Regions from separate parts of the Priestia sp. GS2 genome, predicted to be linked through region 1. Evidence: a T-box and tRNA genes for the amino acid it is inferred to sense, from the RefSeq annotation. Region 1 holds a T-box; the other holds one or more tRNA genes.
What was found. The T-box of region 1 lies ahead of trpS (tryptophan--tRNA ligase). A T-box ahead of a tRNA ligase gene usually reads a tRNA of that ligase, here a tRNA-Trp.
Positions count from the first base shown of each region.

Region 1 (6,764 bases):
TTGGAATTTGTTGCATCGCTCGTTACGCTCCTTTCTTTCCGCCGCTTAGCTTAATACGTGGATCAATTAATCCGTATAGGATATCAACGATTAAAACAGACGCTAATAATAAGATACTATAGAAGACCGTTACGCCCATGATAACCGTGTAGTCACGGTTTGTAATGCTTGTTACGAAGTGAAGGCCTAAGCCTGGAATACCAAAGATTTTTTCAATAACGAAACTTCCTGTTAAAATACCTGCTGTCAGTGGTCCAATGTAAGAAACAACTGGTAGCATAGCGTTTCGCATTGCATGCTTCACCGTAATAACTGATTTACTTAAACCTTTTGCTTTTGCTGTTCGAATATAATCATTACTCAGAACTTCAAGCATACTGGAACGCGTTAACCTTGCGATGAACGCCATTGGAGTAGATGCTAAAGCGAGGGCTGGCAAAAATGTATGTGCCCATGATTCCCAACGCGCAACCGGAAAAATCCCTAATTTCATAGCCAGGAAATATTGTAATGCTGTTGCCATGATAAAGCTTGGTACCGATATTCCAAGCACTGCAATAATCATCGCCGTGTAGTCCTGCCATTTATTATGTTTTAAAGCCGAAATGACTCCTAACAGCACTCCAAGTGCAAGCGCTAATAAAATAGCTTCCATTCCTAGCATAAAAGAAACTGGAAAACCGTTGCTAATTAGATCATTAACTGTTTGACCTTTGTATTTAAACGATGGTCCGAAATCAAGGGTTGCAACAGATTTTAGATAGTCGAAGTATTGAACATATAGTGGTTGATCAAACCCGTAGAATTCATTTAGGTTTGCTTGAATTTCTGGTGGAAGCTTTTTCTCTGCTGAGAATGGTCCCCCAGGTGCTGCTCTCATTAAGAAGAACGTTGCTGAAACAATAAGGAAAAGCGATAGGAACATGTACAACAAACGTTTACTAATATATTTAAGCATCGACAAACACCTCCATAATTTAACATTTTTCGCTCTTTAAACAGAAAAGTATATGGGGGTAAGGAATCACCCCCATATACTTGTGAAAACTAGTTATTACTCAAAGTGAGCCCATTTTAACTGGATATCACCTGTAGATAGTACAACAACATCTTTTAAGCTTTCATCTTGAACCCAAGAATCAGTATAGTAATAGATTGGTGCCGCTGGCATTTCATCCATTAAGATTTTTTCTGCTTGTTTTAAGATGTCTAAGCGTTTCTCAACGTCTGTTTCACCGCGAGAAGCATCAATTAGCTTTTTATACTCTGCATTTTCCCAGAACGTATCGTTGTTTCCACCGTCTTTATCTTTGAACATTTCTAAGAATGTAATTGGATCGTTGAAGTCACCAATCCAGCCCATACGTCCAACTTGATAGTTACCTTTTTGTAACTCATCAATGTATACGTTCCACTCTTGGTTATTTAGTTCAACTTTTATACCTAAGTTTTTGCTCCACATATCTTGGATTGCTTGTGCAATCTTTTGGTGGCCTTCATCAGTATTATAAGAAACCTTAATTGCAGGTAATTCAGACATACCTAGTTCTTTTAAACCTTCGTCAAGAAGTTTTTTCGCTTCTTTAACATCAGCATCTTTGAATAGTTCGTTCTTTTCATCACCATATGCTTGTGGTGGAACCATTGCTAATGCTGGAACTTGCTCAGCTTTTGTAACGTTTTCTACAATCGCTTTACGATCAATTGCGTAAGTTAATGCCTTACGAACTTTTGCATTACTTAAAGCTTTTTCTTGAGTGTTAAACTTGTACATGTAAGTACCCGTTTTCACTTCAATATTCAGGTTACCTTTTTCTTTTAACTGAGGAATTGCATCAGTAGGTAATGTACCTAATGGACTACCAGCCCAATCAAGTTCACCTTTATCAAACATTGAAAGTCCAGTATTTGGATCGTTAATCATATACATATTGATTTTTTCAAGTTTTACTGTGTCTTTATCCCAGTAAGTGTCGTTTGCTTCTAATACGATTTCATCGTTGTGCTTCCACTCAGTCATTTTGAATGGTCCGTTTGATACGTAGTTCTCACCAGCATCTGTGTACCATTTGTCGTTTGCTTCAGCAACTTTTTTGTTAACAGGGAAGTACGTATAGAATGCTGTTAACTCTAAGAAATATGGAGTTACGTGATCTAACGTTACCTCTAAAGTTTTATCATCTACGACTTTAACACCGACATCATCGATGCTTCCTTCACCTTTGTGTGCTGCTTCTCCACCTTTTAAGTAGTACATCATTTCAGCATATTGTGATTCGTTCTTAGCATCTAAAACCCATTTCCAAGCATATTCGAAATCTTGTGCTGTTACAGGGTCACCGTTTGTCCATTTTGCATCTTCACGGATTTTGAATGTGTAAGTTAATTTATCCTCACTTACATCGATTGACTCTGCCATTGCTTCTGTAGGCTTCCCGTCTTTATCTAAACGAGTTAAACCTTCAAATGTTTGACGTAATACGTTACCAGATACGCTATCGTTTGCTAAACCTGGATTTAAAGAGAATGGTTCTGTGTTAATGTTTACGCGAAGTGCTTGCTCTTTTGAGCCGTCGCCACTTCCACCTTCTTTGTCTTTGCTGCTACCAGAATCGCTACCGCCGAATCCACACGCAGCCAAGAAAAGACTCATTACCAGCAGCATGCTGAAAAGAATGGATAATCTTTTCTTCATTGAATCTTACCCCCCATTGGAATTGTATGACTGACAAACATAATTTTTAATCATTTTTCAATACAAAATAGTCAGAAAGTTTTTCACCTGGTAGAGCATTAAAGCCCCTGTAGCAAAAAGAATGCCTTAATTCTTAAAACGGTGGTACATGCGTTTATATGTATGCCATTTAGTAAGAAAAGACGTGCTACTTAGTTGTAATAAAACATTTTCTATTTTATATTTTCTGAAAAATTAAGATATTGTAATATCTTTGTAAAAAATATGTTTGTTACGCCTATTATAAATATTTTAAAAATTTATTGCAATACTATTATTTACTGGTATTTTTTTGATACACCCTACAAAAGCCGGTTTTATGAGGATTATGACTTCTTGTCAGACATCTAAAATCTTTTTTGTAGAATAGATATTGCAATAATGTTACAAAAAATATAGCATAAAATGATTTACTTGCAAATGTTTTTTTTTAGGATTTCGGTTTAATTTTTTTAAAAATCGCGTTATAATGGACTACAAACTGAAAAATTTCATACTGTAAAGCGATGAAAAAGAATAGTACATAGTTCCTTCATTTTTAGAGAGTTTGTGGTTGGTGTAAACAAACAGTGAAGCCTATGGAATGGACTTTGGAGCTTTCAAGTGCAAAGCTTGAACGCTAATTGGCGTTATGTAAATGAAGATGATTACTTTGTAATCTAATTAGGGTGGTACCACGGTTTATGCGTCCCTAGCTCCGGCTAGGCTTGCATAAACCTTTTTTATTTTCAAAAAAAGAAAGGAAGTACGCTATGCAAACTATTTTTTCAGGCATACAGCCAAGCGGTACAATTACACTAGGAAACTATATCGGAGCAATGAAACAATTTGTCGAGCTACAAGATGACTATAACTGTCATTTTTGTATTGTTGACCAGCATGCCATTACAGTACCGCAAGATAGACTCGCTCTACGAAAAAATATTCGTAGCCTGGCTGCGCTTTACATTGCAGTTGGTATCGATCCAACAAAGTCAACGCTGTTTATTCAATCAGAAGTTCCAGCTCACACTGAAGCGGGATGGATGCTTCAATGCGTTGCTTATATCGGTGAGCTTGAGCGCATGACGCAGTTCAAAGATAAATCTGCTGGAAAAGAAGCTGTTTCAGCAGGATTATTAACTTACCCACCTTTGATGGCAGCCGATATCTTACTATACAAAACAGATCTAGTACCTGTTGGTGAGGACCAGAAGCAGCATTTAGAATTAACGCGCGACTTAGCTGAACGCTTCAACAAAAAATACAATGATATCTTTACAATTCCTGAAGTGCGCATTCCGAAGGTAGGAGCGCGTGTGATGTCTCTTCAAGAACCAACGAAAAAAATGAGTAAATCAGATCCAAACCAAAAAGCGTTCATTACCATTCTGGATGAGCCAAAAGTTATTGAAAAGAAAATTAAAAGTGCTGTTACGGATTCAGAAGGCATCGTACGTTTTGACAAAGAAAACAAGCCTGGAATTTCAAACTTAATGAGTATTTATTCAATCCTTGGAAATGTATCGATTGAGGAAATCGAAAGAATGTATGATGGAAAAGGATACGGTGACTTTAAAGCGGACACAGCAAAAGTTGTTGTAGAAGCACTTGCACCGATTCAGCAGCGTTACTATGAACTAATTGATTCAGAAGAGTTAGACCAGATACTAGATGCTGGTGCTGAAAAAGCGAATTTCGTAGCTAATAAAATGTTGCGTAAAATGCGCAATGCTATGGGACTAGGACGCAAACGATAAAACACATGATAAAAAAGCTGTGCAGGAAAACCTGCACAGCTTTTTTAATTTACTTTTGGCTCTTGCTCAATTTCCCAAAGCTTTTCAAAGAAAGGTTGTCCTTTAATTAGATGCTCACATAATTGCCTGTGCTTTGATGACCATCCTCGCTTTGTTTCTTCATAGAGCTTGGACCAGACGTCTTCAAATGACATAATTTGAATTTCTTCGTATTCCGTTGGATTCCACTCTGTATACCAATAGCGAATTTGAGCTGTGTTTTTCGTTGTATGTAATTGATCTAATGCCATAAACAACAGCTGTTTTAACTGACGCTCTTTTCGAGTTAACCCACTCATTGTTACAGGTGATGGCGATAAAATATGATATTCTTTGCCCACCAATTCAGATTCTGTAAATTTATAATCGATTACTTCTTGATCAGCAATCATTTCATACACCAGCTGTTCCTGTCTTGGAATAAGCCTGCTTTTACGAATTGGAATTTGATACCCCATTGTATCTACTGCCAGGATATTCGTTCCATCTGTTACAATAAAGCAATACTCTACTTGCGTACGCTCATGATTTTTCCGAATATAAGCTTTTTGATAAACATCTTGTAGTAACTGTTGAGGTAATTCGGAAAGATCATTTTCAATATAACTGAATAATAAAGGACTTACTTTTAACAACGGCGCTTGATCTAGCAACTCCACACAATCATCTTTTCGCCATTCATGAAAATGACAAACATTGTAACCATTTTCTTCGCCTTCAAACCAATTAACCCATACATCATGAAGATATAGCATTTTTTACCCCTCACTTACTAACTGTTTGTTACCCCTCAGTATAGGCAGACAAAGGAAGTTTTATTCCAAAACATACTATTTTCTTTCTAATTTTTTCAAAGCTTTTTGTATCGTTATTTTCTTTCTTTTTTCAAGTTTCTACTATTATATAATGTGTTTGTCAGACCTTCTGACAAACACATATATCGATTTCATTTTAAAAAGTTGATTTACTTAAAATTTCTTCTGATGTAAGCTGAAAAAATTGTTTTGTGTTATATCCAAACTGCTGAGATATTTTGTTAATCATTTGATAGCCGATATTGTACCCTAGCATTGTTGGGTACCACTTATGACCATATAATAAATCATCGTATTTTTTATCACGAGGTGTTAATTTTATATATTCCTCTACATACTTGTTCCAAAACCTTTTTACTTCTTCATACGTATAATAAGCTGTCCAAGGCGCTAGATATGCTTTTCCACAATACTCGTTTACGGCCAATTCAGCTAAGCCTTCCATCAGCATAGCATCTAACAACGTAATAGTTCGATCACTTTTTTTCATCTGCATTAACCGACAAGCATGATGATATTCATGTGTCAAAACAGAGAGGACTTCTTCATCAGTCGTTTGAGTAGTGAGCAGTACGAAGATTTTATCTGTAAACGCTACTCCTGCTCTACCATGAAATTCCCTTTGCATTTTATGATTATGAGGATTGCTGGGCAGCAAAAATACCGGTATATCTGGCCCTCCCCACTCATGCTTCAAGAGTTCAAATTTTCTCTTTATCTTTTTCCATAGAGTACGCCTTTCCCCTATTTTTTTCAATTCACTCATGAAGGTTGATGAAGGTGGACACATCCCATATCCGACTAAAACATCTAAGAATTTGTCTTTTGATAAACCTTTAAAATAGCGTTCAAGGCGGGTCACAACTTCCTTTTCATTTGTCCATTTTAACGTAGCGACAATCGGCATTATATCACCTTCAATTTAAATTACTGTCGCTTTCATCTTATGTAGTAGACGTTTTTTTGGTCTCTATATTTAAGCATAAAAAAGAAGCTGGGATATAACAAAACAAATCTTCAACCAGACGAAGACTCCCTTTTCTCACTTCTTTACGTTGTCAGAACATGTTTGTTTCATTGCACTACGGCCGCTCGCTTCATTCCTCTGTGTTTCCAAAATCATTTTCACAACCAATAAAAAACCTAAACGAATAAAAGTGAGAAACTCTCAATCGCTTAGGTTTATCATTAGCTGAATTACTTATGTACCAGCCTCTTTTCATCTTAAAAAATATGAGTAGTTGCTTGAATAAAGAACTGGGATTGCTGATAGTTATACGTTACCTTTGAAAAATCGAAAGGCTGACCATTTGCTAAATGAAACACAGTTTCAATAGACATTGCGGGATCATCCTTGTAAAGTTTTAAATGATGAGCTACCTCTTCTGTTAGCTTCCCAACATGCACGTACAAATCTGAAAATCCAATCCTTAATCC
Region 1 is NZ_JAZGJX010000001.1:3,052,269-3,059,032, forward strand. It holds gene V2145_RS15510 (ABC transporter permease) at 1-16, opposite strand, end outside; gene V2145_RS15515 (ABC transporter permease) at 23-958, opposite strand; gene V2145_RS15520 (peptide ABC transporter substrate-binding protein) at 1,055-2,695, opposite strand; T-box leader at 3,232-3,430, shown strand; gene trpS (tryptophan--tRNA ligase) at 3,487-4,473, shown strand; gene V2145_RS15530 (YjbA family protein) at 4,518-5,267, opposite strand; gene V2145_RS15535 (DUF2268 domain-containing protein) at 5,464-6,234, opposite strand; gene V2145_RS15540 (GntR family transcriptional regulator) at 6,552-6,764, opposite strand, start outside.

Region 2 (6,764 bases), 210 kb from region 1:
GAAGATAACTATGCATCGAATGTGCCACTGCCCAGCTATAGCTCCAATTATCTTTACTAAGCCACCAGCCTTTGCTTCGATTATGTTGCCCCCTCATTGGTGCTTTTCCTGCTCGTAAACACTGAGAGATATAATTCGTACAGTTTACCTCAAAGTATTTATAAGCTGGATTAGGCGTATTCCAATATGTTTCTGCATACTGTACTGCTGCTAGACGATTATAATATCCATTTCGATTAGCTACCTCTTCCTTATCATCAATAATGAATTCTAAATCATCTATTTCATCTATATGAATAGGAAGCAATTTATCATGAATAAGCGTATCTTTATAAAATAATGCGCATCGCTCTTCTACGTCTTCTTCTACATAAAATAAATCATCTTGCTTACATAGAAATCGTTTGTGTACGTGATACGTAACAGTTGTTTCCTCGTTTTCGTTCTGAACATTATGAATAGCTCCTTTAACCGTACACTTCACAACTTCTACTTTTCTTTTTCTCAGTAAAGACTGCTTAAGCTCGTATTCATGTTCAATAAAAGGCTTAAAGTCCTCGCTGATTACTTGATTCACGTAGCCGTTTGCTTTGGCTTTCATCAATGTATATAGAACATTTTTCTTTGCTAGCATCTGTTCACCACTTTTCTCTGCTTTTACTATACGCTATGATGAACAGCTTACCTTTTAACACAACAATTTCAACTTCTATGACTTTACTAAAAGGGCAATGCCTTTTTCAAATTCTTGCTTTGCTTCTTCATCTGACTCTTTTTCTTTTAATTGTTCCAGCAGAGGCAACACTTCGTCGTTGCCAATTTTCCCTAATGCCCAAGCTGCTGTTCCTCTTATTACAGGGCGCACATCTTCTTTCATTACTTTAATCAAATCAGGTATAGCCGTTTCATCTTTAAAATGAGCAAGTGCGATAATTGCATTACGTTGAATTGGTTTTTTTCCACGCCAAGAGCCTGATACATGACCATATTTTTCTTTAAACTCACGATTGCTCATTGTTAACAATGGCTTTAATTTCGGCTTTGCGATTTCAGGATCTGGTTCCATTTCGGGATGAAAGTGAAAGTCTTTTCCTTTATTTTCAGGACATACCGTTTGACACGTATCACAACCGTATAGGCGATTGCCAATTTTGTCTCGAAATTCATCTGCCAAAAAACCTTTTGTTTGAGTTAAAAAAGCAATACAGCGCTGAGAGTTAAGCTGTCCTCCTGTGACTAATGCACCTGTTGGACATACCTCAACACATTTATTACAAGTACCACACTGATCTTCAATTGGCTGATCTGGTTCAAATGGTATATTCGTAACAATTTCACCTAAATAGACGTATGAACCAAACTCGGGCGTAATAATCGCGCAATTCTTTCCACTCCAGCCTATCCCAGCTCGCTCAGCAACGGCACGGTCAGATAGCTCGCCCGTGTCCACCATAGATTTCACTTCAACTCCTTGAACCTTTTCTTTTAAGAATGACTCAAGTTTTTGGAGCCTATCTCGTAAAATGGTATGATAATCTTGTCCCCAAGAAGCACGACAAAAAATGCCTCTTCGGTCTTCTTTTGTACTTCTTGGTGCACCAGGCATTTTAGAAGGATATGCAAGAGCAATGGCAATGATTGACTTCGCTTTTGGAACCAGGAGCGTTGGATTCGTACGTTTCTCAATATCAGGTTCTTCAAACCCTGAAGCGTAGCCTAATTCTTGTTGTTTTAATAAGCGATCTTTTAACGTCTCAAATGTTGACGCACTAGCAAAACCAATTTTATCAATACCTATCTCTTTACTATAGGCAATTACTTCTTTTTTTAACTGTTGAAAATCCATTTATGCTATTCTCCTTTTAAAATTCAATGCGTAGAATTGCTTTTATTATCATTTTCACTGGAACAATTCTACTCTATACATAACTTACAAATGAAAAGGTGGTATTTTATATGAACGTTATTATTTCATCAGAAATCAAAGAAAAAAATAATGATATTAAACTAGGTATTATTCAATATCAAAATATTGAAGTAAGCGAAGCTCCACAAATGTTAAAAGGCAGATTACGACTCTTTCAAGAATCAATTTATTTTGATTTACAAGATAAAGCCATCACTTCTTTTGAAGGAATTAAAGAATGGAGAAGCGTGTTTAAGGAGTTTGGAACGGACCCAAGCAAATATCGTCCCTCAATTGAAGCATTATTTCGTCGAATTCAAAAACAAACGTACTTGCCGACCATTAATTCAGCTGTAGACTTAAATAACTTCTTTTCTCTTCAATACGAAGTACCTTTAGGCATTTACGATAAAAGCTGTTTAAAAGGAAACATTTCGTTACGTCTTGGGAATGAAGATGAAAGCTATCGTGCAATTAATGGTCGAGAAGTATCTCTGCATAATAAAATTGTATTATCAGATGAAAAAGGTCCATTCGGAAGTCCTTATGTGGACTCCAATCGAGCTCCCGTTTCTGAACAGACGTCTGAAGCACTTCAAATCATCTTCTTAAAACCTTCTCTATCCAATGAAAGCTCTTTAAAACTAACTGATTCTCTGAGCACTATGTTTACACAAATTCATGGTGGAGAAGCTTCCTATTCGCTTATCAACTAATCACAAAGACGTTTATCTATAGTAGATAAACGTCTTTTTTCATTCACTATAACCTTAAAAATATAAAAAACGCAACACCTTGTTTTTGGTAAACAAGATACTGCGTTGTGATCACAATATGTATGGAGCGGGTGATGAGAATCGAACTCACGACATCAGCTTGGAAGGCTGAGGTTTTACCATTAAACTACACCCGCAGATAAAGTTGTATTATCTCTTAACAACATTAATTATAATACCTTTCGACATGAATTGCAACCCTTCTATTAAATTTATGTGAAGATATTAACGAACTATTAATTTTCTATAAAAAATGTGCTTTGCAAGCCATCTTGCAAAGCACATTTCTTAGCTATATTGATAATCTCTTAAAGCTTTTAAAACTGAAATTTCTTCTAATATCTGTTCACCTACATTTGTTTCTTTTACCATTTTTCTTTCTAACTCTTTATCAACCAGTCGCTTAACGGATAGTACATCAGCTTCGTCCAATAAGATATCTTTTTTAGAGTTAAAGTGCTTATGAGCAACTAACTGCATGCCGTAAGAATTAGACAATAACGTATATCCTGCAATTCCAGTTTGTGATTGATATGCTTTTGAAAATCCACCATCAATGACAATCATTCTGCCATTTGCTTTAACAGGATTTTCACCCTCTATTTCTTTCACAGGCGTGTGACCATTAATAATATGACCATGGTCTGGATTTAACCCAAAATCAGCTAATATTCGACGACACATATCCTCTTTTTCACGAAGGTAATAATATGGATTTTTCTTTTCTTTATGCGTTGCTTTCTCTTTAATAAAATAGCGCTCAAACGTCGTCATCGCTCGTTTTCCAAATAACGATGAATATTCACCTGTCCATAAATACCAAACCATATCAGTTGCTAAATCATCCGTCTGATCCGGATGGGCGAAAGCAGAGCGTAAATATTGCTCAAACACATCTAACAGCTGACGACCAGAATAAGACTTGCCTTCAATCGTCATCTTTTCCATATTTCCTTCTTCATCTAAAGGAATACACCCATGGATAAGTAAGTTACCGTTATATTTTAGATAAAGATTTCCTTTATTCATAAGAAAGTTCATATGTCTTGCTAGCTTTTCAGAATGTTGAACTGAAAACAATAATTTCTCAATAACCTGCTCCTCTTCCTCTAAGAGTTCTTGTGGATTTTCAGAGTTCACAGTTGCAAAACATCCGTTTTCAATAGGATACGTTTTATCTCCAAGTGTAATTTCATTTGTTTCATAGTTAACTTTTTCAAGCAATAGTCGCTCTGACATATTAAAATACGGGCGTCTTTTAATAATTGGCATTTCAAGTTTAAACTGAATCATTGCGATAGCCTGATGAATTTTTGTAATCTGTAAACGCTCATGTTCAGATAGTTGCGAACCTACATTTTCTTTTGGGCGGAAAGCAGGATTATCATCATAATATTTTTCTGCTAAGTTTAGAAGCGGTCGTAAGTTAATACCATACGCATCTTCAATAATATTTAAGTTATTGTAACGTGCACAAATACGAACAATATTGGCTAAGCATACTTTCGAACCTGCAAAAGCTCCAATCCAAAGAACGTCATGGTTTCCCCACTGAATATCGACAGAATGATAGTTAATAAGAGTTTCCATGATTTTATCAGGCTCGGGACCACGATCATAAATATCTCCAACGACATGCAAATGATCGACAACCAAACGCTGAATTGTATAGGCCAGTCCCGAGATAAGTTTATCAGCTTGTCCTAACGAAATGATTTGCTGCACAATTTTATGATAATAATGCTCTTTATTCGTGAATTCATCTGTTTTATATAAAAGCTCTTCAATGATATAAGCAAACTGCTCCGGTAGGGCTTTACGTACCTTTGAACGTGTATACTTCGATGATGCATACAACACTAAATCAAGCATGCGATTAATCATTGTCGTATACCAATCACGTAGCTCTTGCTTGCGAGTAAAGTTTGCCTTGATAATCTTCAGCTTCTCTTCTGGATAGTAAACAAGCGTCGCAAATTCATTGATTTCTTGTTGAGATAAAGTATCCTTAAATAAATCTTTAATCTTTTCTTTTACGTTTCCTGACCCATTTCGTAATACGTGCTGAAAGGCCTGATACTCGCCGTGTAAATCACTTACAAAGTGCTCTGTTCCTTTTGGTAAATTAAGAATTGCTTCTAGATTAATAATTTCCGTGACAACTTTCTCTTCCGTATCGTACTTCTTAGCCAGTAAATCTAAATAATTTACGTTCAAAACTATGTATCCCCTTTCACACTAACTTATCACCTCAGCAGCGAAATATGCTTACTGCATGAGTCTTTAATCTTTAGTACTTATTGTACACCTCTTCAGACTCGACTTCTAGAGAGATGAATTACATTTTGTTAACTAATTTACAAATTTTATTTAACCTGCCATAACATTTAAGCGGTTGAGTAAATAAAGAAAACAAAAAAGACTTCAACAGAGATGTTGAAGTCTTGACTTTATTACCGTTTATGTAAAAACTAATACCAGTGGTCGGGGTCGAACCGACACTCCCGAAGGAACACGATTTTGAGTCGTGCGCGTCTGCCAATTCCGCCACACTGGCAAAATAAAAAAAGGCAGAAATAATATAAATGGTGCCGAGGGCCGGACTTGAACCGGCACGGTAGTCACCTACCGCAGGATTTTAAGTCCTGTGTGTCTGCCAATTCCACCACCCCGGCAGGACTTATTGTGAATAATGGAGGCGGCAACCGGATTTGAACCGGTGATAAAGGTTTTGCAGACCTCTGCCTTACCACTTGGCTATGCCGCCACTTTATTCAAAATATGGAGCGGAAGACGAGGTTCGAACTCGCGACCCCCACCTTGGCAAGGTGGTGTTCTACCACTGAACTACTTCCGCATATTATATGGCTGGGCTAGCTGGATTCGAACCAACGCATGACGGAGTCAAAGTCCGTTGCCTTACCGCTTGGCTATAGCCCAATAAAAATGGGGCGACTGATGGGAATCGAACCCACGAATGTCGGAACCACAATCCGATGCGTTAACCACTTCGCCACAATCGCCGTGTTAATTGGCAGGGGTAGTAGGAATCGAACCCACACTGACGGTTTTGGAGACCGTAGTTCTACCTTTAAACTATACCCCTATAAGATGGTGGAGGGGGGCAGATTCGAACTGCCGAACCCGAAGGAGCGGATTTACAGTCCGCCGCGTTTAGCCACTTCGCTACCCCTCCAGAAAAACATGGTGCCGGCAAGAGGACTTGAACCCCCAACCTACTGATTACAAGTCAGTTGCTCTACCAGTTGAGCTACACCGGCATGTTTTCATAAGATGGTGGCTCGGGACGGAATCGAACCGCCGACACAAGGATTTTCAGTCCTTTGCTCTACCAACTGAGCTACCGAGCCTTCTTATAATGGCGGTCCCGACGGGAATCGAACCCGCGATCTCCTGCGTGACAGGCAGGCATGTTAACCGCTACACCACGGGACCACTTTGGTTGCGGGGACAGGATTTGAACCTGCGACCTTCGGGTTATGAGCCCGACGAGCTACCAGACTGCTCCACCCCGCGATGATAAGAATGTAAATGGTGGAGGATGACGGGATCGAACCGCCGACCCCCTGCTTGTAAGGCAGGTGCTCTCCCAGCTGAGCTAATCCTCCAACTATGTATAAGAATAATGGTGACCCGTACGGGATTCGAACCCGTGTTACCGCCGTGAAAGGGCGGTGTCTTAACCACTTGACCAACGGGCCATTTAATAAGTAAATGGCGGAGAGCAAGGGATTTGAACCCTTGAGACAGCGTTAACCGCCTACACGATTTCCAATCGTGCTCCTTCGGCCACTCGGACAGCTCTCCAAATGGCTCCACAGGTAGGACTCGAACCTACGACCGATCGGTTAACAGCCGATTGCTCTACCACTGAGCTACTGTGGAATCTTATAAAGCCTGGCAACGTCCTACTCTCACAGGGACAAAGTCCCAACTACCATCGGCGCTAGAGAACTTAACTTCCGTGTTCGGCATGGGAACGGGTGTGACCTCTCTGCTATCGCCACCAGACATATTATATTATACAACATTTTCGAAAGAAATCAAGACTTTTTTGAGTT
Region 2 is NZ_JAZGJX010000001.1:3,266,456-3,273,219, forward strand. It holds gene V2145_RS16525 (amidase domain-containing protein) at 1-634, opposite strand, end outside; gene queG (tRNA epoxyqueuosine(34) reductase QueG) at 710-1,846, opposite strand; gene V2145_RS16535 (B3/B4 domain-containing protein) at 1,957-2,622, shown strand; tRNA gene V2145_RS16540 (tRNA-Gly) at 2,746-2,819, opposite strand; gene V2145_RS16545 (fructose-1,6-bisphosphatase) at 2,971-4,899, opposite strand; tRNA gene V2145_RS16550 (tRNA-Leu) at 5,158-5,239, opposite strand; tRNA gene V2145_RS16555 (tRNA-Leu) at 5,269-5,357, opposite strand; tRNA gene V2145_RS16560 (tRNA-Cys) at 5,376-5,449, opposite strand; tRNA gene V2145_RS16565 (tRNA-Gly) at 5,465-5,539, opposite strand; tRNA gene V2145_RS16570 (tRNA-Gln) at 5,548-5,622, opposite strand; tRNA gene V2145_RS16575 (tRNA-His) at 5,630-5,705, opposite strand; tRNA gene V2145_RS16580 (tRNA-Trp) at 5,715-5,788, opposite strand; tRNA gene V2145_RS16585 (tRNA-Tyr) at 5,795-5,878, opposite strand; tRNA gene V2145_RS16590 (tRNA-Thr) at 5,888-5,963, opposite strand; tRNA gene V2145_RS16595 (tRNA-Phe) at 5,978-6,053, opposite strand; tRNA gene V2145_RS16600 (tRNA-Asp) at 6,063-6,138, opposite strand; tRNA gene V2145_RS16605 (tRNA-Met) at 6,143-6,219, opposite strand; tRNA gene V2145_RS16610 (tRNA-Val) at 6,236-6,311, opposite strand; tRNA gene V2145_RS16615 (tRNA-Glu) at 6,330-6,404, opposite strand; tRNA gene V2145_RS16620 (tRNA-Ser) at 6,419-6,510, opposite strand; tRNA gene V2145_RS16625 (tRNA-Asn) at 6,514-6,588, opposite strand; rRNA gene rrf (5S ribosomal RNA) at 6,599-6,714, opposite strand.
Region 2: it has a tRNA-Trp gene. The T-box ahead of trpS (tryptophan--tRNA ligase) is inferred to sense a tRNA for this amino acid. The anticodon was not compared.